DNA from 4 places in the Paenibacillus sp. GYB004 genome. Region 1 is predicted to be linked to each of the others. Evidence: riboswitches for the same ligand, from Rfam matches in the RefSeq annotation. Region 1 holds a riboswitch; each other region holds the start of a gene.
What was found. A riboswitch is a leader RNA that binds a small molecule or an ion and turns the genes downstream of it on or off. The one in region 1 is predicted to bind cobalamin.

Region 1 (5,691 bases):
CGAGAGGTACGCTACCCCAATGCGGGATGGACATCGAGCCTGACACAGGCGGGATTTGCCGAAAGGTGACAATCGTGAACTGCCTGTTCCAAAACAACGCCAATTACGGCTTGAGCTTGAACGGGAGAGTCGGTACGATCGAAAACATCGTCGTTGATTCGAACCGGTTTGCCGGCACGGAAACGGGCGCGTTTAACTCGGTTTGGAACGTCAATAACGTAACTTTCAAGAACAACATCGTTGACGTGCTGTATACGTATCAGGGGGCCGTCTACATGTCGATTATTAAAAATCATTTGGTCGAAGGGAATTTGATACGCAACCCGAACGGGGTCGCCATCGACGTGAAAATGTCCTCGGGCGTGCAGGTAGCCAACAACCTGTTTACGAATGTGAAATCGACCAGCGTGCGTATGGCGACGGTTACCCATTGTCAGGTCTTTGGTAACTGCATTGACGAAAGCGGCAATACCGGCGGGGCGGATATATCTCTAGGTACGGCGTCGAGCTTCAACAGCATCCAGGGTAACATCATCCGCAATCGGTTGAAAAATGCGGGCACTGCCACGGCGGGCGGCGTGAATTCGATTACGCTGGCGTCGACGGCGTCCGCGGGATCGGGCGAATATAACGGGATGCTGCTCTTTATCGTGGCGGGAACGGGGATCGGGCAGAAACGAAATGTTGCCTCGTATAACGGCACCACGAAAGAAGCTGTCGTGACTACAGCCTGGACGACCGTTCCGGACGCGACCTCGAAGTATGAAGTCCGCAACGGGTCGGACCATGCGATCAAAGTAAACGCAGCCGTAGACAGCTACAATCGGATTCACGGCAACCAACTGATCTTCGGGACGAGGTTGCAAAGCTCAACCGGCATTGTCGATTCGGGGACCGGCACGGTCGTAAACGACAATACGTATTTCGATCCCGTTTAAGCTTCACGCGGGGAAGCGGGCGACGGAGATCTGGAGAACAAGAGATTCCAGTCAGTTTTAAGACAGATTGGCAGGCTCAATATGTTACCGCTTCGCGAACTCACTTGCACAAGCAATGAACTCATGGTCACTCCTGACAGTGGAGTGGCTTCTTTGTTTTTTATGGATGGAATATGCTGGTTTTACCATTGTCTGGAGGCCCCTCGAAAAGGGGGCTTGGTACTGGGACAAGATTATGGTATATGTAACATATTGGAATAAACTCAGCTTTCAGAGAAACAATTTGGAAGAATCGCTCCAAAGCAGGGGGTAACATATGAGTTCCATTCTAAAAGTTATAGAAAAGCTTAAGTTGAACGTCTTGAATATAGAAGATGTTCCAGAGTCCTTTAGTTCCGATGTATACAAACTTACTCTTGCCCGTGGAGAAAACGTTTTTGTAAAAATTCCATTTAACAAGGATAAACTATTCCGTGAATTTCAGATACTTGAAACATTAAAAGATGTAATACCTGTTCCTAAGGTATTGGACATTTGGTATGGGGATGAAACTATTACGGGAGCATTGCTTCTTTCAGCCATCCAAGGTGTGCCTTGTACAGGAGTCATTGATGAGAAACTCTCTTTTCAAATTGGCATGTATCACGCTAAGCTCCATGAGGTTAAAGCTCCTGGGTATGGTTACCATCTAACCGATGGTTATAAGTTACTTGAGCAAAATAATTGGAGATTACATATCCAAAGTAATTTTGAAAAGTGGAAAGAGCCATGCAAAGAAATTCTCGACCCAGAATTGTATGAAAGATGTATTCTTCACTTTGATCGAGTGTTCTCTGCTTTACCGGACCCGGACGGACCCTGCATGGTTCACATGGATTTTAGGCCAGGCAATATATTGGTGAATGGTAACGAGGTTGCCGGCATTATTGATTTCGAGAGTGCCCGTGGCGGATCGTCGGAAATCGATTTTACGAAAGTCAATCGATATATTTGGGAAGTCAATCCGAGGACAAAGATACCGTTCATTGAAGGTTATCAATCGATTCGACCTATGTTGGCTCTGGAAAGAGCGCTGCCGCTTTATGATATTTACGATGCTTTCAGCTCAGTTGTTTGGTGTAAAAACAGAGGAATTGAAAAAAATCAGACGTTCCTTCAAGAAAATATTGCTATTTTGAGGAATTCAGTGGGTTATTGAGCATAGTGGTTTAGAACATATTAGCGTTTTTAGTATATTGTGATATAGGAAGGAAGTCTCCACTACTGGATATTAGGCAAAGGGACATTTGTTTTTATCGTTCATTGTCGAGTAAGATGTAGATATATTTAATTTTGTATAAATTGCATAATCGAGAACAGGTGTCTGATCGGCGAGCGTGCTTGTCGTTCTGACTTAATAGGGAAGTCCGGTGCAATACCGACGCGGTCCCGCCACTGTAACGGAGGAGCAGGCAGCTCAACCAGCCACTGATCTACATGGATCGGGAAGGCCGCTGCCGAGTGACGATTCCGGAGCCAGGAGACCTGCCTGTTCTGACAGCACTGCTGTACCTACGGGAGATAGGGAGGTGTTAGATGAACCGTCATAATGTAGATTATGCAGGCGTCTTTCCCTATGTTTTTTTTCACAGGGAAGACGCCTTTTATTGTTGTTAGCAGATGCGGCACGAGCCGATACCATGTTTCATAGAGTAGCCCATATATGAAAGACAATGTTTATCTCATTGTTTCTGAATGGATCAAGGAGCATCCGTATAGGGTCGCCAATGCAGGACAGGTAGCGAGTGGAGTTGCGGATCGGGCAATTGCTAGAACGGGTGAAACGGAGCAAATTCTGGAGTGAAGGGGGATTCCAATGACCTTGCAGCAATTGAAATATATTCTGACCATCGTTAGTTGCGGCTCCATAAGCGAAGCGGCAAAGAGGCTGTTTATTTCGCAGCCAAGCTTGTCCAACGCGGTGAAAGAAATCGAGATGGAAGCGGGTATTGAGATTTTCCTTCGATCGTCCAAGGGAATCGTGCTATCAAGCGACGGAGCGGAGTTTTTATCCTACGCCAGGCAAGTCGTGGAGCAAGCCGAGCTTCTCGAGCAGCGGTATATGAATCGTAAGCCTTCGAAGAAACTGTTCTCGATCTCAACACAGCATTACGCCTTCTCGGTACAGGCTTTCGTCGGTCTGCTGAAGGAGCTTAACGTGGATGAGTACGAGTGTACGCTGCGCGAAACACGCACCTACGAGATTATCGAAGACGTACGGAATATGAAAAGCGAGCTCGGAATCATTTATATGAGCGAATTCAACCGAAAGGTGATTCAGAAGATATTAAAGGACAACGAGCTGCGATTTCATCCGCTGTTCCAAGCGGAAGCGCACGTATTCATCAGTGAGGAGCATCCGCTTGCCTCCAAGTCGCTGCTGGACATCGAAGATTTGGATGACTTCCCGTGCCTGGCCTTTGAGCAAGGCGAATATAATTCCTTTTATTTCGCGGAGGAAATACTCAGCACACGGACGTACAAGAAGAAAATATTGGTCAGTGACCGCGCCACGTTATTCAACCTGCTGATCGGGCTCAATGGTTATACCATTAGCTCGGGCGTACTGAACAAGGATCTGAACGGGGAGCAAATTAAATCCGTACGGCTGCGCACGGACGAGAGCATACAGGTAGGTTACATCGTGAATCCGAAGGCGAGCTTGAGCCAGCTGGCCGCCGCCTACGTTCTGAAGCTCAAAACAGTCATTACGGATTTCGGCTATCCGATCATCAACCAAGAGGATGAGCTCGCTTGAGCCCATCCTCTTGTCCGTTATTACAATGTTGCTCTTACTTCTTTGGCTGCTTGGACAAGGTTCTTCAAGCTGGCCCACGTTTCAGTGACACCGCGGGTTTTAAGTCCGCAGTCCGGGTTAACCCATAGCTTGGAGACCTCGATCTTGTCCAGCATGCGATCAAGTCCTTGTTTCAGCTCTTCGACGCTTGGAATCCGAGGGGAATGGATGTCGTATACGCCTGGGCCGACTTCAGTACGGAAACCGCACTCATTGATTGCGTCGATGATGGCCAAGTCGGAGCGCGATGCTTCGAACGTGATGACGTCGGCGTCCATCGCATCGATATCGCGAAGGATATCGTTGAACTGGCTGTAGCACATATGGGTATGAATTTGCGTTTCGGCTTTGACGCCGCTATGCACGAGTCTGAAGGCAGGAATCGCCCAGCTCAAGTACTCGCTCTGCCAGTCCGAATGACGCAGCGGGAGCTTCTCTCTTAATGCGGCTTCATCGATCTGGATAATCTCGATGCCGTTGGCTTCAAGATCGAGTACTTCGTCACGAATCGCAAGACCGATCTGAAGAGCGCTTTCCTTCAGGCTGATATCTTCGCGGGGGAACGACCAGTTCAGGATCGTAACCGGACCCGTCAGCATGCCTTTGACCGGCTTGTGGGTACGGCTCTTCGCGAACGCCGAGTATTCTACAGTAATCGGCTTGCTGCGACTAATGTCGCCCCACACGACCGGCGGTTTTACACAGCGTGTCCCGTAAGACTGCACCCAAGCGTTCTCCGTGAAGATGAAGCCGTCCAAGCATTCGCCAAAGTATTCGACCATGTCGTTGCGCTCGTATTCACCGTGAACAATGACATCAATCCCGATTTCTTCCTGTTGGACAATGCAATCTGCGATACGTTCAAAATTGAATTGCTTATACTGCTGCTCGGTGATGTTGCCTTTCTTGAACGCTGCGCGGTTTGCGCGGACGTCAGCTGTCTGAGGGAACGAACCAATCGTCGTCGTAGGTAACGGCGGCAGATTGAATTTCGCTTTCTGAATCGTTTCCCGTTCAGCGAAGGCAGGCAATCTCGTGAAGTCGGCGTCCGTCAACTCCGCCACTCTCTTCTGTACCGAGTTGTCGTTCGCGAGGCGGGATGCGCTGAACAGCTTCTCATTCTCTGTATACAAAGCGGAGGCTTCGGGACTTGCTTGCTCCAGAATCGACTTGAGTTCTGCAAGCTCGCGCAGCTTTTCTTCCGCGAACGTGAAATATTGCTTATTCGCCGCCGTCAGCTTCGTTTCGTGCTTAATCGTGTAGGGGACATGTAGCAGCGAGCATGAAGTGCCGAGCACGACTTGGCTTGCATGCTTGCTAATCTCGCGAACGAGGGCAATCGTCTGCTTGTATTGGTTTTTCCAGATGTTCTTGCCGTTGATTACGCCGGCGAACAGCACCTTGTCGCTTGCGAAGCCATGTTTGCGCACGAGGTCCAAAGACTGCTTGCCCTCGAGGAAATCGATGCCGATCCCGTCAAACGGCAGCGCTTGAAGCAGCTGATAGCAGTCGCGAACGTCTCCAAAATACGTCTGTGCGACAACTTTTACGCTGCCTTTGGCGGACAGAATACCGTTATAAAGCTCCGTGAACAGTGCGATATCTTCCGCAGTCAAGTCCGTTACCAATGCAGGCTCATCCAGTTGAAGCCATGCTGCGCCAAGCGTATTCAATTGGTTCAGGACAGCCGTATAAGCTTCGACAACCGCAGGCACGAAATCCTTCGCTTTCTTCGAGCCGGTGAATTTCGCGAGCTTGAGCAGGGTGAATGCTCCGATCAGCACAGGCTTGGTTGCGATGCCGAGCTGTTTGGCTTCCGTAAATTCGTCGAATAGCTTTGATCCGGCCAAACGGATGCTTGTCGTATCGTCGATTTCGGGCACCATGTAGTGATAATTCGTGTTGAACCACTTTTTC
Region 2 (5,691 bases), on a different contig from region 1:
GCCTGCCACAGGCTGGAGGACGAGCGTCCCGGAGAGATCGCGGTCTTCCTGCAAGGCGCCGCCGGCGATCTGAAGCCGCGTCATAGTGCAGAGGACGGCCGCTTCAAGGTGTGCTCGACCGCGGAGATGCAAGCCGCAGGCGACGAATTGGCGAGCGAGGTGGGCCGTGTCCTGACGGATGGGACGTATGCCGGGATCGAAGGTCCGTTCCGTTCGGAGCTGGCCAGCATCGACTTGTCCGCAGGGGCTCCCGACGAGCGGAAGATGGCCCAGTTGCTGAGCGGGGAGGCGGGCGAATTTTATCGCCGCGCGGCGGAGCGGACGATCAAGGCGGAGCAAAGGGGCGTCGTGAAGACGAAGCTTCCGCTCTATGTGCAAACCTGGAAGCTGTCGGATCGGGTTGTGCTCGCAGCGCTGGAAAGCGAAATCCCGACCGAATATTCGCTTATGCTGAAGCGCGGCTGCCCGGACCGGAAGCTGATCGTGCTTGGTTACTCCAACGGCGTTTATTCGTACATCCCGACCCGCCGCATTCTCAAGGAGGGCGGATACGAAGCGGATCACCCGTTCACGATCGGCTTCAAGAGCCGCTTTGTGCCCGAGATGGAGGAGCTGATTTTGCAGGAAGTGAGCCGGCAGATGAATGCAGGAATTACGGATCAGCGGCAGTGAGCGATAACAACTAGGCATGGATAGAGCCTAAGCGCTTGGGTAACCGGGCGCTTTTTGTCATTGCGCAGCTTGTCCTTGGGGCCCGGCTCTCGCGGCGAACCGGAATTCCGGAATCGACCTATGGAGAGCACATTTTAGAGGGAATCAGGAGGGGGACTCGGCGGGTTCGGTTTTCATAACGAGGACCCGCTTATTACGGTCGTATGGGGAGCGGGGAACGGCTGGCGGCACGCATGGCATTTGTACGAGATGTATTGTAAACCCGCCGGATATAGCCTATAATCGATCCGTAAGCAAGATGTCCGCAGACGGTTCGCCGCTGCGGAAGGAATCGCTGTCAACAGGTGCCCGGAAGTCAGCATGCGACCGGGTTAAAAGGGAAGTCGGTGCAAGTCCGACACGGTCCCGCCACTGTGATATAGGAGCTTCCTCCACTAGGCCACTGTCTGATGCAGACGGGAAGGCGGAAGAAGCAGCGCTTGATTATAGGGCGCATCCTATGAGTCAGGAGACCTGCCTGTTGCGTTTATGCACTGCTTCCTTCGAGGAAAAGGAGCCGGCAACATTCGGGAATTTCATGTATTCGTGCGGATGCGCGATTACCCGTGTTTGCTGCCCCCCTCCGGTCTAGGATGGGGGTTTTCTTTTGTGAGTCGGGTCGGAGGAATCGGGGGAACGTTCGTGCAAGGAGAGTAACTCTAAAGGAGAGGGAGCAACCATGAAGAAGCTGATCATGCTTCTGCTGTCCGTCACGCTTGCGTTCGCGCTCGCGGCATGCGGTCAAAAGCAAGAAGGGGGCGTCAAGGAGCCGGCGCCGGCAACCGGAGGTTCGGCTGCAACCGGCGGGGAAGCCGCAGGCAAAAAGACTTCCTACCCGCTTACGATCAAGGACGACTCCGGCAAGGAGTTTACGTTCGCGAAGGCGCCGGAACGCATCGTATCGCTGTCTCCGACAGAGACGGAGGTGCTGTTCGCGCTGGGGCTCGGCAGCAAGATTGCAGGCGTGTCGAATCTCGACGATTACCCGGAGGAAGCGAAAAGCAAGCCGAAAATGGGCGATCTGCAAGGAAATCCGGAAGCGATTATCGCAGCTAATCCGGATATCGTATTCGCAGGACTGTCGCTGAACAAAAATTCGGTGGCGAAGCTGAACGAGCTGAAGTTGAATTTGTTCCAGACGAACCCGAAAACGATTGACGCCGCGATCGAGCGCGTTCTTCTGTTCGGACAAATTACAGATACCCAGGCGCAGGCGGAGAAAGTCGCCGAACAGATGAAGAAGGAAAAGCAGCAGGTCACGGACGCTCTGAAAGGGCTGAAGGAAGACCAGAAGAAGAAAGTATATATCGAATTTTCCCCAGGCTGGACGGTCGGCAAAGGCGAATTCATGGACGACCTGATCACGCTGGCCGGCGGCGTCAACGTCGCATCCGACCTGCAGGGCTGGAAGCAGATCAGCGAAGAGAAGATCATCCAGTCCAATCCGGACGTCATCTTCTTCGCCAAAGGCGTTCCCGATCTGGAGAAAACGATCCGCAGCCGCGGTGGCTGGGACAAAATCAATGCGATTAAAAACAATAAAGTGATCGGGCTGGACGACAGTCTGCTGGCGCGCCCGGGACCTCGCATCACGAAGGCGCTTGCGGATGTCGCCAAAGCGATTTATCCCGATCTGGTGAAATAAATGAAGAAGAAGCTGCTGTTATGGGGAGGAGCCGGCATCGTGCTCCTTCTTCTTTCCGTCGTAGTCAGCTTGTCGCTTGGCTCTGCGCGGATTCCGATTCCCCATGTGTGGGGAATTTTGCTGAAGCAGGTACCGTGGCTCGGGGAATCGGTTCCGGTCATCTGGCCTGAATCGTCGGAGCAGATTATTATGAAGGTTCGTCTGCCGCGTATTGTGCTGGGCGTACTCATCGGAGGGGCGCTGTCGATCGCCGGCGCGGGGTTTCAGGGCGTATTGCGCAACCCGCTGGCCGATCCGTATACGCTCGGCGTCGCTTCGGGCTCGTCGGTCGGAGCAGCGTTTCTTATTTTATTCGGGCTTCATTATGCCTTATTCGGCATTTGGACGATTCCAATCGTCGCTTTTATTACCGGCAGCATTACATTAGGGATCGTGTTCCGGCTCGCCGGAATACAAGGGAAGTTCCGCACGGAGACGGTAATTTTGTCGGGTGTGGTCGTTTCGTCCTTTTTAAGCGCGCTCGTTTCCTTTATGGTGGCGATGTCTGCGAACAAGGTCGTCAATGAAATCCTGTTCTGGCTGATGGGAAGTCTCGCTTTGCGGGGCTGGCCGTATACGACGGTCGTTGCGCTGTACCTCGTGATCGGCGCCGTCTTCCTGATTCCTTACGGCCGTTCGCTGAATCTATTCGCACTTGGCGAGCGGCATGCCGCCCATCTGGGCGTCCAGGTGGACCGGACGAAGCGGAACGTCCTGATCGTCTCGACGATGCTGACGGCCGTAGCCGTATCGGTGTGCGGCGTCATCGGCTTCGTCGGTCTGATTACGCCTCATCTGGTCCGGCTGCTGGTCGGTCCCGATTATCGGCTGCTTATTCCGTTATCGCTCCTGTTCGGGGGGATCTACGTCTTGTGGGCCGATACGCTCGCCCGGATGGTGCTGAGTCCGACGGAGATTCCGCTCGGCGTCGTGACGGCGTTTCTCGGGGCCCCGTTCTTCGCCTACCTGCTCACGAGACAAAAGAAGACGATGAAAGGTTGATCGTATGATCGAGGTAAAAGGAATATCCAAGTCGTTCGACAACCGCACCGTCCTGGAGGAAGTGTCGTTTGCCGTGAAGGAAGGGGAGACGTTCGGTATCATCGGGCCGAACGGGAGCGGGAAATCGACGATGCTGAAGCTCATATCGGGGGTGGACCGGGCCGATTCGGGCGAGATCCGGCTGGACGGCAAGCCGCTTGGTTCGTTTGCCCGCAAGGAGCTTGCCCGGTGGCTGGCCGTATTGCAGCAGGATGCGCTGCCTCCGATCGGCTTTTCGGTGCGCGAAGTGCTTGAGATGGGGCGGTTTCCGTTTCAAAATTGGCTCGGGGACGAGCCGGACGATTTTTCCGGCCTGATCGACGCCATTTTGACGAAGCTGCAGCTGGAGCCTTTCGCCGACCGGTCGCTCGAATATTTGAGCGGCGGCGAACGGCAGCGCGTGGCGCTCGGTAAAGTGATGGCACAGCAGCCGCGGCTGCTGCTGCTCGACGAGCCGACCACCTTTCTCGATATCGGCTACCAGGTGCAGATGATGGACACGGTCCGCCGCTGGCAATCCGAGCAGCCGCTCACCGTCGTGGCCGTTCTGCACGATTTGAATCTGGCCGCTCAATATTGCGACAGACTGATGCTGATCCACCGCGGCGGCATCGTCAAAATCGGTACGCCCTGGGAAGTAATCGATCGGGAGCTGATCGCCATGGTATACGGCACCGAGCCGATCATCACGGCGCATCCGGTATCCGGAGCGCCTCAATTGCTGCTGCAGCCTGGCTTGCCGGAGGCGGACATGGGGCAGCGCAAGCACGTTTTGCCATTCCAATAACCGGGTACGGGAGGGGACGAACACATCATGGAATCGCAGCAATTATTGGAACAGATGGTTAGTCGTATAGGGGCGGCGGACGAGGCCGCGAAGCAAGCGGCCGCGCACAAGCTGGACCGGCTGACGAAGCCGCCCGGCAGCCTGGGCAAGCTCGAGGAGATCGCCAGGCAGATCGCAGGCATCACGGGAGAGCTGAACCCGGATTTGTCGAAGAAAGCGGTCGTTGTCATGGCCGGAGACCATGGGGTTTGCGCCGAAGGCGTCAGCGCCTTTCCGGCGGAGGTCACGCCTCAGATGGTGATGAACTTTCTGAACGGCGGAGCCGCCGTGAATGTGCTGGCCCGCCATACCGGAGCGGATGTCGTCTGTGTGGATATCGGCGTGAACGCCGAGCTGAGCCATCCGGGGCTGGTCAGCCGGAAGGTGAAGATGGGGACGGACAACATGGCGGTTGGGCCGGCCATGAGCCGGGAAGAAGCGGTCCGGGCGATAGCCGTCGGGATCGACATCGTGAACGGGCTCGCGGAACGAGGCTACCGGATGTTCGCGACAGGCGAGATGGGCATCGGCAACACGACGCCGAGCTCGGCGCTGCTGGTAGCGCTGACCGGCACCGACGTCGAAACCGCTGTAGGCCGCGGTACCGGCATCGGCGACGAAGGGATGCGGCGCAAGTGCGACGTGATCCGGCAGTCGCTGGAGGTGAACCGCCCGGATGCGGGCGATCCGCTTGATGTGCTGGCGAAGGTCGGCGGCTTGGAGATCGCCGGTCTGGTCGGCGTTATTCTCGGCGCGGCGGTGAACCGCTGTCCGGTCGTCGTAGACGGATTTATCTCGTCCGCCGCGGCTCTGGTCGCCTCGCGGCTGGCCCCGTTGGCGGCGCCGTACATGATCCCGTCCCACTTGTCCCAGGAGCAGGGACACCGGGTACTGATGGGGCATATCGGCCTGCGGCCGATACTGCAGATGGATATGAGACTGGGCGAGGGCACCGGCGCGGTGATGGCGTTTCCGGTCGTGGAAGCGGCGATGAAGCTGATGAACGAGATGGCGACGTTCGAAAGCGCCGGCGTATCGGAGAACTGAGCGGGCGGAGGCGAGGATTCGGCATGAAAGTATTGATTACGGGCGGGGCCCGGAGCGGAAAAAGCTCCTTCGCGGAACGATATGCCGCCCATCTCGGGAATAGCGGCATCTATATCGCGACGGCGCAGCCGTTCGACGAGGAGATGACGGAACGGCTGACGCTGCACCGGGAACGCCGGGACGAGTCGGGGTTTGCCTGGCAAACCGTCGAGGAGCCGCTGGAGGTGGCGGACTACTTGCACCGGCACGAGCCGCGAGTCGGGGAAGTCGTTCTGATCGACTGCCTGACGTTGTGGCTGTCGAACTGGCTGTTCCGCTACGAGCAGGAAGCCGACATGGAGCAACGCGTCGGCGAGCGGATCGACGAGCTGGCGGAAGCCGT
Region 3 (5,691 bases), on a different contig from region 1:
GCCACGATTGCAATGATCGGAGAGGGAAGAAACCTTGGGAGTCTTGGTTGAGGCAGAATTATCCTGCTGATGCAGAGACAAGGGTTATAACTATAGTTCGGTATTTGCAGCAATATCCATACACACCTCCGGAAAGGCCAGAGGAGCGATTAACCGAAGAAGAACGGCAAGAATACGAGTCGATTTTGAGTGAATGGGGGCACTTATGGCAACGGGCCAGAGCCCTGCGGGACCAAATCGCGAGAAAAAAATAAAGTCTTAGGCAGCATTCAACAGAGGGGGGCTATTTTTGTCGGTTACTCTAGCTTTTGCAAGAGACGAAAAGGGTGTCCTGCGGCATATTCGTGATCGATTAAAGTCGCTCTCAAGTCTATACATGTCCATTCTGTTTAGCAAAAGTCCAGGCGCGGAAAGGACAGGAGCGAGAGCATCATTTTGCGCATGACCAGGGACTAGTTGCGCTGCCAGTGATGAAACAATTCTTCATTGCTAAACACTATCTGGCTAGGTGTATAAGGGACGAAGATTCGGAAAATGATGTTATACTTCAAGTACCACTAGAACTACTGGATGATTATAGGATCAGTGGTTCCAATTTAGGATTAAATGAAAGCATGGCAGGAATTACTCCGATAAGGAAGAGGAGGCAATCATAATGAAAGAAGATAACATTCAGGAAGATAAGTCCGAAATGAAAAAAATAACTTGCGCGGCGTGGAAGTGCGAAGAGTCTGTTTACGGAATGGGTGTCTGTAAAGCTCATTACGACGAATGGAATATGGAATCAGTCGGCGGGTCGGCTGAAACTAGAACGAAAGGACGTAAAACTAAACAACGCTAGCACGATCTTATTTACGAAAAGAAGTACCCGAGGATTATTCAACTATATCAGGGATCGTACATATAGGATGGAGGTCAGGTGAATTCATTTGCCTGCTCCGGCGAATCAATCAGGTCGAGTTCAGAAGCAAGCCGAATTCGGCCTAATTTGGCAGCCCGTTAATCCAGTAAACTTTCTCCATTATTTTGACATGAATACTAGAATGGGACTAAAAACCAGAAATGACTATAATCCAGACAGGAGAGGGATTTGAAGTGGAAATGAAGTTGAGACAGTTGGCCTCCGCCTTTCTGTTCAGGGGCGATCAAGTCTTGTTGATGAATAAGCCGGCCTCCAAGTGGCAAGGCCGGTCTGAACCGTTTTACGCTGCAATCGGCGGTCATATGGAGCCGGAAGAACTGAATGATCCGCTTGCGGCCTGTTTTCGGGAAATTGAAGAAGAAACGGGACTGAGGCGCGAAGAAATCCGTCAGATGCGTCTCCGTTACATACTGATGCGGCAAAAGGAAGCGGAAATCCGGGTGCAGTATGTCTATACCGGAGAAGTGATGCGGACGGAACTGACAACATCCGAGGAGGGGCAGCCGAAGTGGCAGAACATGAACGAAGTGCCGCCACTCCTGACCTCTGTATTTCTGCAAGCGGTCTGGCAGCATCTGATGACGGAGGGCTGTCAGCACAAGGACCGGGTGTATACGGGTACGATGGCCGTAGACCATACGGGCCGACCGTTGGTGCACTGGAATGAGCTGGTAGACCCTCTCGTATTTTGAAAAGGCAACCGTTCATTAGTTCAGACAACCTGGTCCAGACTCCTCCACAGTAACTTTTTGGGTACATTACGGTCCCCGATCAGTCCCGGCCCGCCTCATAAAGCTTCTGCGCCACCATGGCCGGCCTTGTGCGCGTATCCGTAAAGTGGTCCCCATCGCCGACGATCAGGCGGAACAAACCTAGCCGTGCGGACATATGCGGATTCCAGCCGAAGCCTTCTCCTTGCGGCAGCACGTTGTCTTGGTAGAAATAGACATAGCTTTTGGGCGTAGGCAGCGTATAGAACACTTGTAGATCCAGTTTCTCGAATAGCGGCTTCGCCGGCTCCGGACGGACACTTGTGTAAAACTGTTTGGCTTGCTCCAAGGTTGCCGTATTGACGAACAACTCCCGAAACAGCGGAAACGGAAGCGGGATCGTATCGTCCTCCGATCCGGCTCTGAGCTGCTCGAAGCTTTGCCTTGTCTGAGGCGGCAGCTCGTCGGCAACCGACTCGCCGTCTTTCAGGACGAACGCGTCCCAGAACACGAGACGTTTGATGCGGTCCGGTATCTGCTCGGCCGCCTTCTGGATGACCGATCCGCCGAAGCTGTGCCCAACGAGAACGATATCGCGCAGGTTGAGCCTCATGATAAAGGCGACGACGGACTTCGTGATCATCGCATGCGAGACATGTTTGTTCGGATCTGTGCCGTGACCCGCGTACTCCGGCGTATGGACGTCATGCCCTTGACTGCGCAGCGCCGCAGCTACGCCGTCCCAAAAGTGAGCGTCAGCCCAAGAGCCATGCACAAGCACGAAAGTAAGCCGCTGCTGGTTGGACATCCGCCAGCTTTCGTCCGATTCTAAAGCGCGACGCCTCCAGTGCAATCCGCCTTCGGAATAGGGGGAACTATAATGTCCGCGGGGACGAAACCAATAATCGGAATAGGGAAATTGATGAATTTCCGGTCGATAAGGAAACAAGGTAAACATCCTCTCCACAATGACATAGCTCAGTTTATGCCCAATGCATTTGAGAGGTACCCGTGCATGGTTCTTCGAAAACGAACGGGACACGATTATAAAGCGATCCTATCTTCATTGGACGTGGTCCTTCCACCGGCCGAGTGATCAAATTGAAACAAGCATAGCATCCCAGCCCATGCTATGGTATAATCGCCAGAGTGAAATGAGCTTGACTCTAGTGAAAGAACTGTATCAGCCAGTAGGTGCCCAGTGTTCGGTGCAAGACGACCGGATGCCGGGTTAAAAGGGAAGCCGGTGCGAATCCGGCGCGGTCCCGCCACTGTGTATCGGGGAGAACTCCACAAGCCACTGTTCCTTACGAGGGATGGGAAGGCGGGGAACTCGCAATGCCCGAGAGCCAGGAAACCTGCCTATCTGCGCTTCAGCCAACGACATCCTTCGCGGAAAAGGATTGGGCTATTCAGCGATTTGATCTTTACCAGCATGGTTGCAGCCATGCGCGTGAGCGGACCGGTGACGGGCGCGACGCGCTGCAGCGCCGTTTTTTTGGCGTCATGGCGGTATTTCGCCGTTGCGCCGTGCCTGGCAAATCCTTGATGAGCTGCCCCTTCCTCCGGAACGGGGTTTTTGATGTTGCGCCGGACGGTAGATACGGGATTTCAGCACCCTCAAGCCGTTCTCTACAATTTCAAACCGGAGAGGAACGAAACGCTTCATGAACAAGATTACCGCACTATTACTCGTTATCCTTCTTAGCTTCTCGATCGCTGCTTGCGGGGCGAGGAGCGGGGAAGAATCTGTTGTGAAAAACGGGGCGTCCCCAGCGGGAGAGACGGCGGCACCCAAACAAACAGATGCCGCTGTCACCGCCACTAAATACCCGCTTATCTTGAAAGATACGACCGGGACCGAAATAACGCTGCAAAAAGCGCCTCAACGCATCGCTTCCACCTCCACGGCCGAAACGGAAATTTTGTTCGCGCTCGGACTGGGCGACCGGATCGTCGGCGTAACGGATTTCGATAACTACCCGGAAGCGGCGAAGTCGAAGCCGAAGCTGGGCGGAGTTTCCGCTCCGAACGTGGAAGCGGTGCTGGCGGCCAATGCCGACCTGGTCATTACCGGCATTTCCATCAAGGACGACGCGCTGGGCAAGCTGCGCTCGCTGAACCTGCCGCTGTACAAATTCGAACCGAAATCGATCGACGATATTATCGCCAACGTCTTGATCATCGGACAATTAACCGATAAGAATAAGGAAGCCAAAGAACTGGCCGACAAGATGAAGAAGGACATCGACAGCATCAAAACCGCCGTCGGCACCGTCAAGCCGGACCAGAAGAAAAAAGTATACATCGAGTTTTCGCCGGGCTGGACGGTCGGCAAGGGCGAGTTTATGGACGAGGTGCTGACGCTGGCCGGCGGCATTAATATCGCTGCGGATACGAAAGGCTACAACAAGATCAACGAAGAGAAAATTATCCAGGACAACCCTGCCGTCATTTTCTATACGACCGGCACCAAAGATAAAGCGGGTCTTACGCTTGACCAAATCATCAAAGGACGCAACGGATGGGATAAAATCGATGCCGTCAAAAACAACCAGCTCGTCGGCGTCGATCAGGATACGCTGAACCGCCCGGGTCCCCGCATTGTGGATGGCTTGCGGACGATTGCAAAAGGCATCTATCCCGATCTGATCCAATAAGAGACAGCCACTCGCGTTAAGGAAGCCGAAGGGAGTGTCATGCTATGAGAATCGTATCGATCAGTCCTAGCAATTCGGAATTGCTAGGTTTTATGGGGCTCGACCGCCATATCGTCGGGGTCGATAAATATACAGACTGGCCATCCAGCACGAACGGGCTGCCGAAGCTCGGCTCGGATTTGAACATTGATATGGATGCGGTGGAGGCGCTGCGTCCCGATCTGGTGCTCGCATCGCTGACGGTACCCGGCATGGAGAAGAACATCGCCGCCCTGGAGGAACGGGGCCTGCCGTATATTACGCTTAATCCCAAAACGCTGACGGATATCGCCGAATGCCTGACCGCCCTAGGCGAGGCACTGGACGAGCCGGATCGGGCCAGAGCGGCCCGGAACAAATACGAGGACCGCCTCGCTTATTATGCGGAATTGAGCCGGCGCTGTATCGACAAGCCCTCCCTTTATTGGGAATGGTGGCCCAAGCCGGTGTTCACGCCTGCCGGCGGCAACTGGCTGACCGGCATCAGCGAGCTGGCCGGCGCCGTCAACGTATTCGCCGATGAGCCCGCGGCCAAGGTCAAGACCGATTGGGACGACGTTTTGCGCCGCGACCCGGACTATATTTTACTCGCCTGGGTCGGCGTCAGAGAACAGCAGGTCAAGCCGGAGATCGTCCGCAACCGTCCCGGCTCCGAAGGACTGCGGGCCGTCACCGAAGGACGGATTCGCGTCATGGAGGAATCGCTGTATTGCCGGCCGTCGCCGCTGCTTGTAGCGGGCTTGAGCAAACTGGGCCATATGCTGCATCCGGACATCTATCCTCCTTTTGATGCCGAGGAGATGGAGCGCTGGCTGGGCGATAAGGCGATCTGATTGTTAGAGATCATCATAAGGAAAGCAGGCTGCCGGCGGTGTCGGGCGGCCTGCTTCTTTGTGGTGCGCACGATCCGGCACTGAGCCACCTATCAAAACTATAGGATAAAATATGACATGCTGTTGTCGTATTTACTAGTGTATAGTAGTGTCAAACGTGTAAGAGGAGTGATCGCCATTAGCAAAAAAATAGATTATAAAAAAGACTACAAATCCATCTATGTACCGGGAAACAACCCGGTTATTATGGATATCGGCGAGATGCCGTTTATCAGGATTAGCGGCGAAGGCGATCCGAACGGAGAGGAGTTTGCCCGGGCGACAGAAGCCTTGTACAGCTTGAGCTACGCGGTGAAAATGTCATACAAACATAAAAACATGCCCGCCGGTTATTATGAATACACCGTTTTTCCGCTTGAAGGAATATGGGACTTGATCGACAAGTCAAAGCCGCCCACGAATAAGAGCAATTTGAAATACACCCTTATGATACGCCAACCCGACTTTCTAACAAGTGCGTTATTCCT
Region 4 (5,691 bases), on a different contig from region 1:
ACTGTCCGATTGTAGCCGTTTTTGAGCTGGCGATGCACTGTACGCGGCTCGGGGCAAAGGCCCATGCGATGAACATCGGCGGGTCGTATACGTTCGACGGCTTCACGGTCAAGTATACGCAGGCGTTTCACGGTTCCTCGCTTCGCGAAGGCGACAACTACTTATACGCCGGCCAACCGGCGGGCATTCTTTTGACGATGGGCGACAAAACCTTGTACCATGCCGGAGATACTTCGCTGTTCGGGGACATGAAGCTGATCGGGGAAATGAACCGGATCTCGCTTGCGGCGCTGCCGATCGGGGACAATTATACGATGGGACCGGACGATGCCGTATATGCGGCGCGCTGGCTGAATACGAAGCGGGTTATTCCGCTGCATTACAATACGTTTCCGGTGATCGAGCAGGATGCGGGACGGTTCGCCGCGATGCTGAAAGAGCACGGGATCGAATGTTATCCGTTGAAGAGCAAGGAAAGCATTTCGCTGTAAGTTAGCTTGATGATTGCTGTGGATGGAAGGTCTTTTGTCATCCCTTTGACGAAAGGCCTTTTCGCTTCCATGTACCGGGGCGGGAAAACGGTTCCGCAACCGCTGGGCGCCTGTGATATAATGAAGCGTAAATGCCTGTGCAACCGCTACTGGAACGGCAGCCGCCGAGGCAAAGGAGTCCTGATATTTCAATGATCATCGTACGCAATCTAACCCGAACATTACCCGAAGGCCAGACGATTTTGTCTAAAGTGAGCTTTCAGGTCGACAAAGGCGAATTCGTCGGCTTGATCGGAGCGAGCGGAAGCGGCAAATCGACGCTGCTCAGCTGTATCGCCCTCCAGCAAAGATGGACGGAAGGGCAGCTGATCGTAGATGGAACGGAGCTGTCCGACAAAAATGTGATGGACAAGCTCAAGCTGCGCAAGGACTGGGCGTACCTCGAGGAGCGTCCGGCCCTCAATCTCAAAAAGAACGCGCTCAAAAACGTATTCAGCGGGCGGTTTTTCCAGCTGCCGTTATGGCGCAAACTAACCGGTACGGTGTCTACCGAGGAGCATATCCGGGCGATGGACTACCTGGAGCGGGTCGGACTGATCGATAAAGCGAAGATGCTTCCCGCCGAGAAGCTTAGCGGGGGCGAACAGCAGCGTGTGGCAATCGCACGGGCGCTGGCGCAAGGCGCGAAAGTCATCCTTGCTGACGAGCCGACCAAGGGGCTGGACCCGGAATCGGCGGGTAAAGTGCTGCAGGATCTGCGCGCGCTGTGCAAGGATCAGGACTTGATCGTCATCTGCGCCATGCAGAATCTGGAGATGGCCGAGAGAAACGCCACCCGGCTGTGGGGCTTGTCGGGCGGGCGGCTCGTGCTGGACATCCCGGCCCGCAAATTGACGCAAAGAGAAAAAGACATGATCCTGTAACCTTCAAAAAACAGACATCGGAAAGGAAGCGACCAGATCAAGATGAATATGCTGCTGGATGGAAAAACGGCGCTCGTTACGGCGGGCAGCAAAGGACTTGGCAAAGCGAGCGCGCTTGAATTCGCCCGGGAAGGGGCGAACGTCGTCATCTCGAGCCGCAGCTCCGACCATTTGCGGCAAGCCAAGGAAGAGATCGAGCGGGAGACAGGCCGTGAAGTGCTGACGGTAGCGGCCGACGTTAACCGGAAGGAAGATATAGCGAAGACGGTTCAGGCTGCTATCGATTGGACGGGGCGGCTGGATGTGCTCGTGACGAACGCAGGCGGGCCTCCGGGAGGCGGCTTCGACCAGTTCGCGGACGAAGCGTGGGAAGCGGCATTCCAGCAAAACCTGATGAGCGTCGTCAGGCTGATCCGCGAAGCGCTGCCGCATATGAGACGGCAAGGGAGCGGACGGATCGTCAACCTGACTTCGGTGTCCGTCAAGCAGCCGATCCCGGATCTGATCTTGTCCAACGTCTTTCGCGCAGGCGTGTACGCCTTGACGAAAAGTTTGTCGGCCGAGCTCGGTCCGGATTCGATTCTCGTCAATACGGTCGGCCCCGGACGGATCGAGACGGACCGGATCGTGGAGCTGGACCGTCTGGCTGCACAGAAAAAAGGGACGTCCGAGGAAGAGGTTCGTGCGTTGCTGATGGGCCAAATTCCGCTGGGCCGTTACGGAACGCCGGAAGAATTTGCGAAAGCGATCGTATTTTTGGGATCATTCGCCAATACGTATGTGACCGGTCAAGCCGTGCTTGTCGACGGCGGTATGATTCGCGCGTTGTGATCGGAAAAGGCGTATCAAATATGGATTCAAGCAGAAATCCGCACGATTTTGCGGATTTTTTTTGCGTGGAACGGCTGTTTTTTGTAGAGAAGACGCGTCTGACAACTTGCCCGAAGCGGGTGCGCCGCATATAGATGGGGTATGCGATTGTGATCGACATCCAGGAGGTCGTTATCCCCATGAAGGTTTTGCAGCGAGTGGAAAAGGCGCTGGCAGCTCTGCGGCAGCCGACTGTCCGCGAATTGCGGGAAATGCTGTTGTCCTTGGCGTGTACGAAGGAGGAACTTGCCCCCTATGTAACGGAACCGGCCCAGCTCCTCTACGGCCGTAATGTCATAGGCCGGACGGAAGAGGCGGAAGTGATCGTGATCCATATTCCGGCTCGCACCGCAACGCGCATTCACGATCACGGCTGTTCCGCCGGCTGCGCGTTGGTGATCGAAGGAACGCTGCGGAATACGATCTACCGGAATGAAGGGCGGGGTGAGGCCGTCTGCGCGTCCTCCGAGGCGATTCTGCGCGAAGGTCAACTAATGGATGCTCCGCACGGTCAAATCCATCAGATGGCCAATCCGGCGTCCGGACGAACCGTATCCTTACATGTGTATGCTCCGCCGCTGTCGGGGACGAAAACGTATCGCGCCGCTGAGGAATACGTCCTGGATTATGTTATTTAATGGCGCTAATTATCCGAATCATATAGGCAGGAGTTTTCCGCAGACGCCGCGGAAGATGCTCCTGCCTTTCCCATTCTTGATTAATTTGTCCCGAGAAGATCCATTTTCACTAGTTTTTTGCAAAAGCGCGAGGCAGGGCAAACGAGGAGATGTGACGAAAATTTTTTGAAGTCGGGAATCTCAATCCCCATGCGAGATTGACGTTTTTCCTCTCTCCGTTTTCATATTTTCATACTTAAATAGGCGGCTGAACCGATTGACAAACACAATATCTTGATATAAATTAAATTCCATGAACTACATATTGTTCGTTCGGGTGCTTCACGCCCAACTGGGCGCGATAGCTTAATAGGGAAGTCCGGTGAGAAGCCGGCACGGTCCCGCCACTGTAAGGGAGTAGCTTCAGTCCTTGGCCACTGGCACATCTAGTGCCGGGAAGGCGGACTTGAAGTGCCGATCCCCGAGTCAGGAGACCTGCCCGATATCTTAGACACGTTACCTACGGTCGATAGGAAAGTGTCCGCATCGTCCTTGTGCTTGCAGGCGTTCTTTGGCATGCGCGCAAAAGGCGCATCCGGCACCGGGCTGTCGCAGATGCGTCTTTTTTAACAGAATCGGTGCGGAGCCGCTGCCTGCGGCAAGCGGATCTTCCCATCCGCAGAGACACTCGCGGGTCTAGGGTACATAGAGAGGAGAATCCAGATGTTGATCGCTTACGACTCCAGAACGGGAAATGTGAAACGGTTCGTCAGCAAGCTGAATTTGCCGGCAGTCAAGATTGACGAAGAAATGACTGTCGACGAGCCGTTCGTCCTCGTTACCTATACAACCGGATTCGGGCAGGCTCCGGAGAAAACGCTGAACTTCCTGAAACGGAACTCGGCCAAGATGATTGGCGTATGCGCGAGCGGCAACCGTAATTGGGGAGAAGGCTTCGCGCGGAGCGCGGACCGGATCTCCGACTTGTACGGCGTGCCGGTGCTGGCCAAGTTCGAACTGGCCGGAACGTCGCAGGATGTAGAGAAGTTCGTACGGGAGGTGAACGCAGTTGCGGCATATTGAGTTGAACAACATGTTGATGCAGCGCGATCAGGACGGCTTTTTCAGCCTGGATAAAGACCAGGAGGCGGTCGTGGCGTTTATGGAGGAAGTCGGCCGCAAAAGCGTTCGTTTTGCTTCGACGGCTGAGAAAATCCGTCATATGATCGACAACGACTTTTACGAAAATGTACTGGATACATACACGATGGAACAGGTTGAAGAAATCTATAACATCGCGCATCAATACCAGTTCGAATTCCCGTCCTACATGGCGGCATCGAAGTTTTACACGGATTACGCTTTAAAAAGCGACGACCGTTCCCTATATATGGAGCATTTCCCGGACCGTGTGGCGATCGTTGCGCTCCATCTGGCGCGCGGCGATATGGACGCGGCCCGCTCACTGACCGAATCGATGATGGAGCGCAGGCTGCAGCCGGCTACGCCGACCTTCCTGAACGCAGGCAAGAGCAGGCGCGGCGAAATGGTATCGTGCTTCCTGCTCGAGCTCGACGATTCGCTGAATTCGATCAATTACGGCATCGGCACGTGCATGCAGCTGTCCAAGATCGGGGGCGGCGTAGCTGTCAACTTGTCGAAGCTGCGCGGCCGCGGCGAGCCGATCAAGGGCGTCGAAGGCGCAGCCAAAGGCATCATGCCGGTGCTCAAGCTGATGGAGGACGCGTTCTCCTATGCCGACCAGATGGGGCAGCGCAAAGGCTCCGGAGCGGCGTACTACAACATTTTCGGCTGGGACGTCATCGAGTTTCTGGACAGCAAAAAAATTAACGCGGACGAGAAATCCCGCCTGAAGACGTTATCGATCGGCTTGATCGTGCCGGATAAATTTTATAAGCTGGCCGAGCAAAACGAGCCGCTTCACGTATTCGCGCCATACTCGGTATACCGGGCTTACGGCACCCATTTGGACGATATGGATATGGACGATATGTACGACGTGCTGATGGCCGACGGCCGCATACGTAAAAAAGCGGTTATGGGAGCCAGAGACATGCTCGTCAAAATCGCCACGATCCAGCTCGAATCGGGATATCCCTACATGATGAACCGCAGCAACGCCAGCCGCGCTCACGCGCTTAAAGATATCGGATCGATCAAAATGTCGAACCTGTGCACGGAAATATTCCAATTGCAGGAAACGTCGGAGATCGGCGACTACGGTCAAGCCGATATCATCCGGCGCGACATCAGCTGCAACCTGGCGTCTCTCAATATCGCCAATGTGATGGAACGGAAAAAGATCCGCGAGTCGGTGCATGAAGGGATGATCGCACTCACCGCGGTTAGCGATATGACTTTTATTTCGAATGCACCTGGCGTCGCGAAGGCGAACCGCGAGCTGCATTCGGTCGGGCTCGGAGCGATGAATCTGCACGGTTTCCTGGCCAAGAACAGCATTGCGTACGACAGCGTGGAGGCGATTGAATTTGCCCGGACGTTTTTCATGGCGATGAACTTTTATTCCATCGAGAAAAGCATGGATATCGCCCGCGAGAAAGGAATCGTGTTCGAGGGCTTTGAACGGTCCGAATATGCGAAAGGCACTTACTTCGACCGTTATGTGGAGAACGACTTCCGTCCCGTATCGGATAAGATCAAGCAGTTGTTCGAAGGGATCGCCCTTCCGTCGCCTCAAGATTGGCACAAGCTGAAGGAAGACGTAAGGAAGCACGGTTTGTACCACGCCTACCGTTTGGCGATTGCGCC

Region 2: linked by a shared signal. The riboswitch ahead of PV433_RS05935 (ABC transporter substrate-binding protein) and the one ahead of PV433_RS32130 (LysR family transcriptional regulator) in region 1 are both predicted to bind cobalamin.
Region 3: linked by a shared signal. The riboswitch ahead of PV433_RS33490 (ABC transporter substrate-binding protein) and the one ahead of PV433_RS32130 (LysR family transcriptional regulator) in region 1 are both predicted to bind cobalamin.
Region 4: linked by a shared signal. The riboswitch ahead of nrdI (class Ib ribonucleoside-diphosphate reductase assembly flavoprotein NrdI) and the one ahead of PV433_RS32130 (LysR family transcriptional regulator) in region 1 are both predicted to bind cobalamin.

What each region holds. Positions count from the first base shown of each region.
Region 1 covers NZ_JARBDB010000071.1:18,714-24,404, reverse strand. The annotation lists gene PV433_RS32140 (right-handed parallel beta-helix repeat-containing protein) at 1-938, shown strand, start outside; gene PV433_RS32135 (phosphotransferase family protein) at 1,255-2,136, shown strand; cobalamin riboswitch at 2,279-2,484, shown strand; gene PV433_RS32130 (LysR family transcriptional regulator) at 2,794-3,735, shown strand; gene metE (5-methyltetrahydropteroyltriglutamate--homocysteine S-methyltransferase) at 3,756-5,691, opposite strand, start outside.
Region 2 covers NZ_JARBDB010000009.1:81,814-87,504, forward strand. The annotation lists gene PV433_RS05930 (hypothetical protein) at 109-672, shown strand; cobalamin riboswitch at 998-1,207, shown strand; gene PV433_RS05935 (ABC transporter substrate-binding protein) at 1,391-2,356, shown strand; gene PV433_RS05940 (FecCD family ABC transporter permease) at 2,357-3,397, shown strand; gene PV433_RS05945 (ABC transporter ATP-binding protein) at 3,402-4,223, shown strand; gene cobT (nicotinate-nucleotide--dimethylbenzimidazole phosphoribosyltransferase) at 4,251-5,309, shown strand; gene cobU (bifunctional adenosylcobinamide kinase/adenosylcobinamide-phosphate guanylyltransferase) at 5,333-5,691, shown strand, end outside.
Region 3 covers NZ_JARBDB010000073.1:86,497-92,187, forward strand. The annotation lists gene PV433_RS33470 (HNH endonuclease) at 1-254, shown strand, start outside; partial or broken gene PV433_RS34285 (competence protein CoiA family protein) at 375-656, shown strand; gene PV433_RS33475 (hypothetical protein) at 656-841, shown strand; gene PV433_RS33480 (NUDIX domain-containing protein) at 1,102-1,614, shown strand; gene PV433_RS33485 (alpha/beta fold hydrolase) at 1,694-2,440, opposite strand; cobalamin riboswitch at 2,810-3,012, shown strand; gene PV433_RS33490 (ABC transporter substrate-binding protein) at 3,300-4,292, shown strand; gene PV433_RS33495 (cobalamin-binding protein) at 4,337-5,164, shown strand; gene PV433_RS33500 (GyrI-like domain-containing protein) at 5,282-5,691, shown strand, end outside.
Region 4 covers NZ_JARBDB010000047.1:228,195-233,885, forward strand. The annotation lists gene PV433_RS19600 (metal-dependent hydrolase) at 1-491, shown strand, start outside; gene PV433_RS19605 (phosphonate ABC transporter ATP-binding protein) at 683-1,414, shown strand; gene PV433_RS19610 (SDR family oxidoreductase) at 1,457-2,245, shown strand; gene PV433_RS19615 (cysteine dioxygenase) at 2,425-2,922, shown strand; cobalamin riboswitch at 3,220-3,418, shown strand; gene nrdI (class Ib ribonucleoside-diphosphate reductase assembly flavoprotein NrdI) at 3,625-3,984, shown strand; gene nrdE (class 1b ribonucleoside-diphosphate reductase subunit alpha) at 3,971-5,691, shown strand, end outside.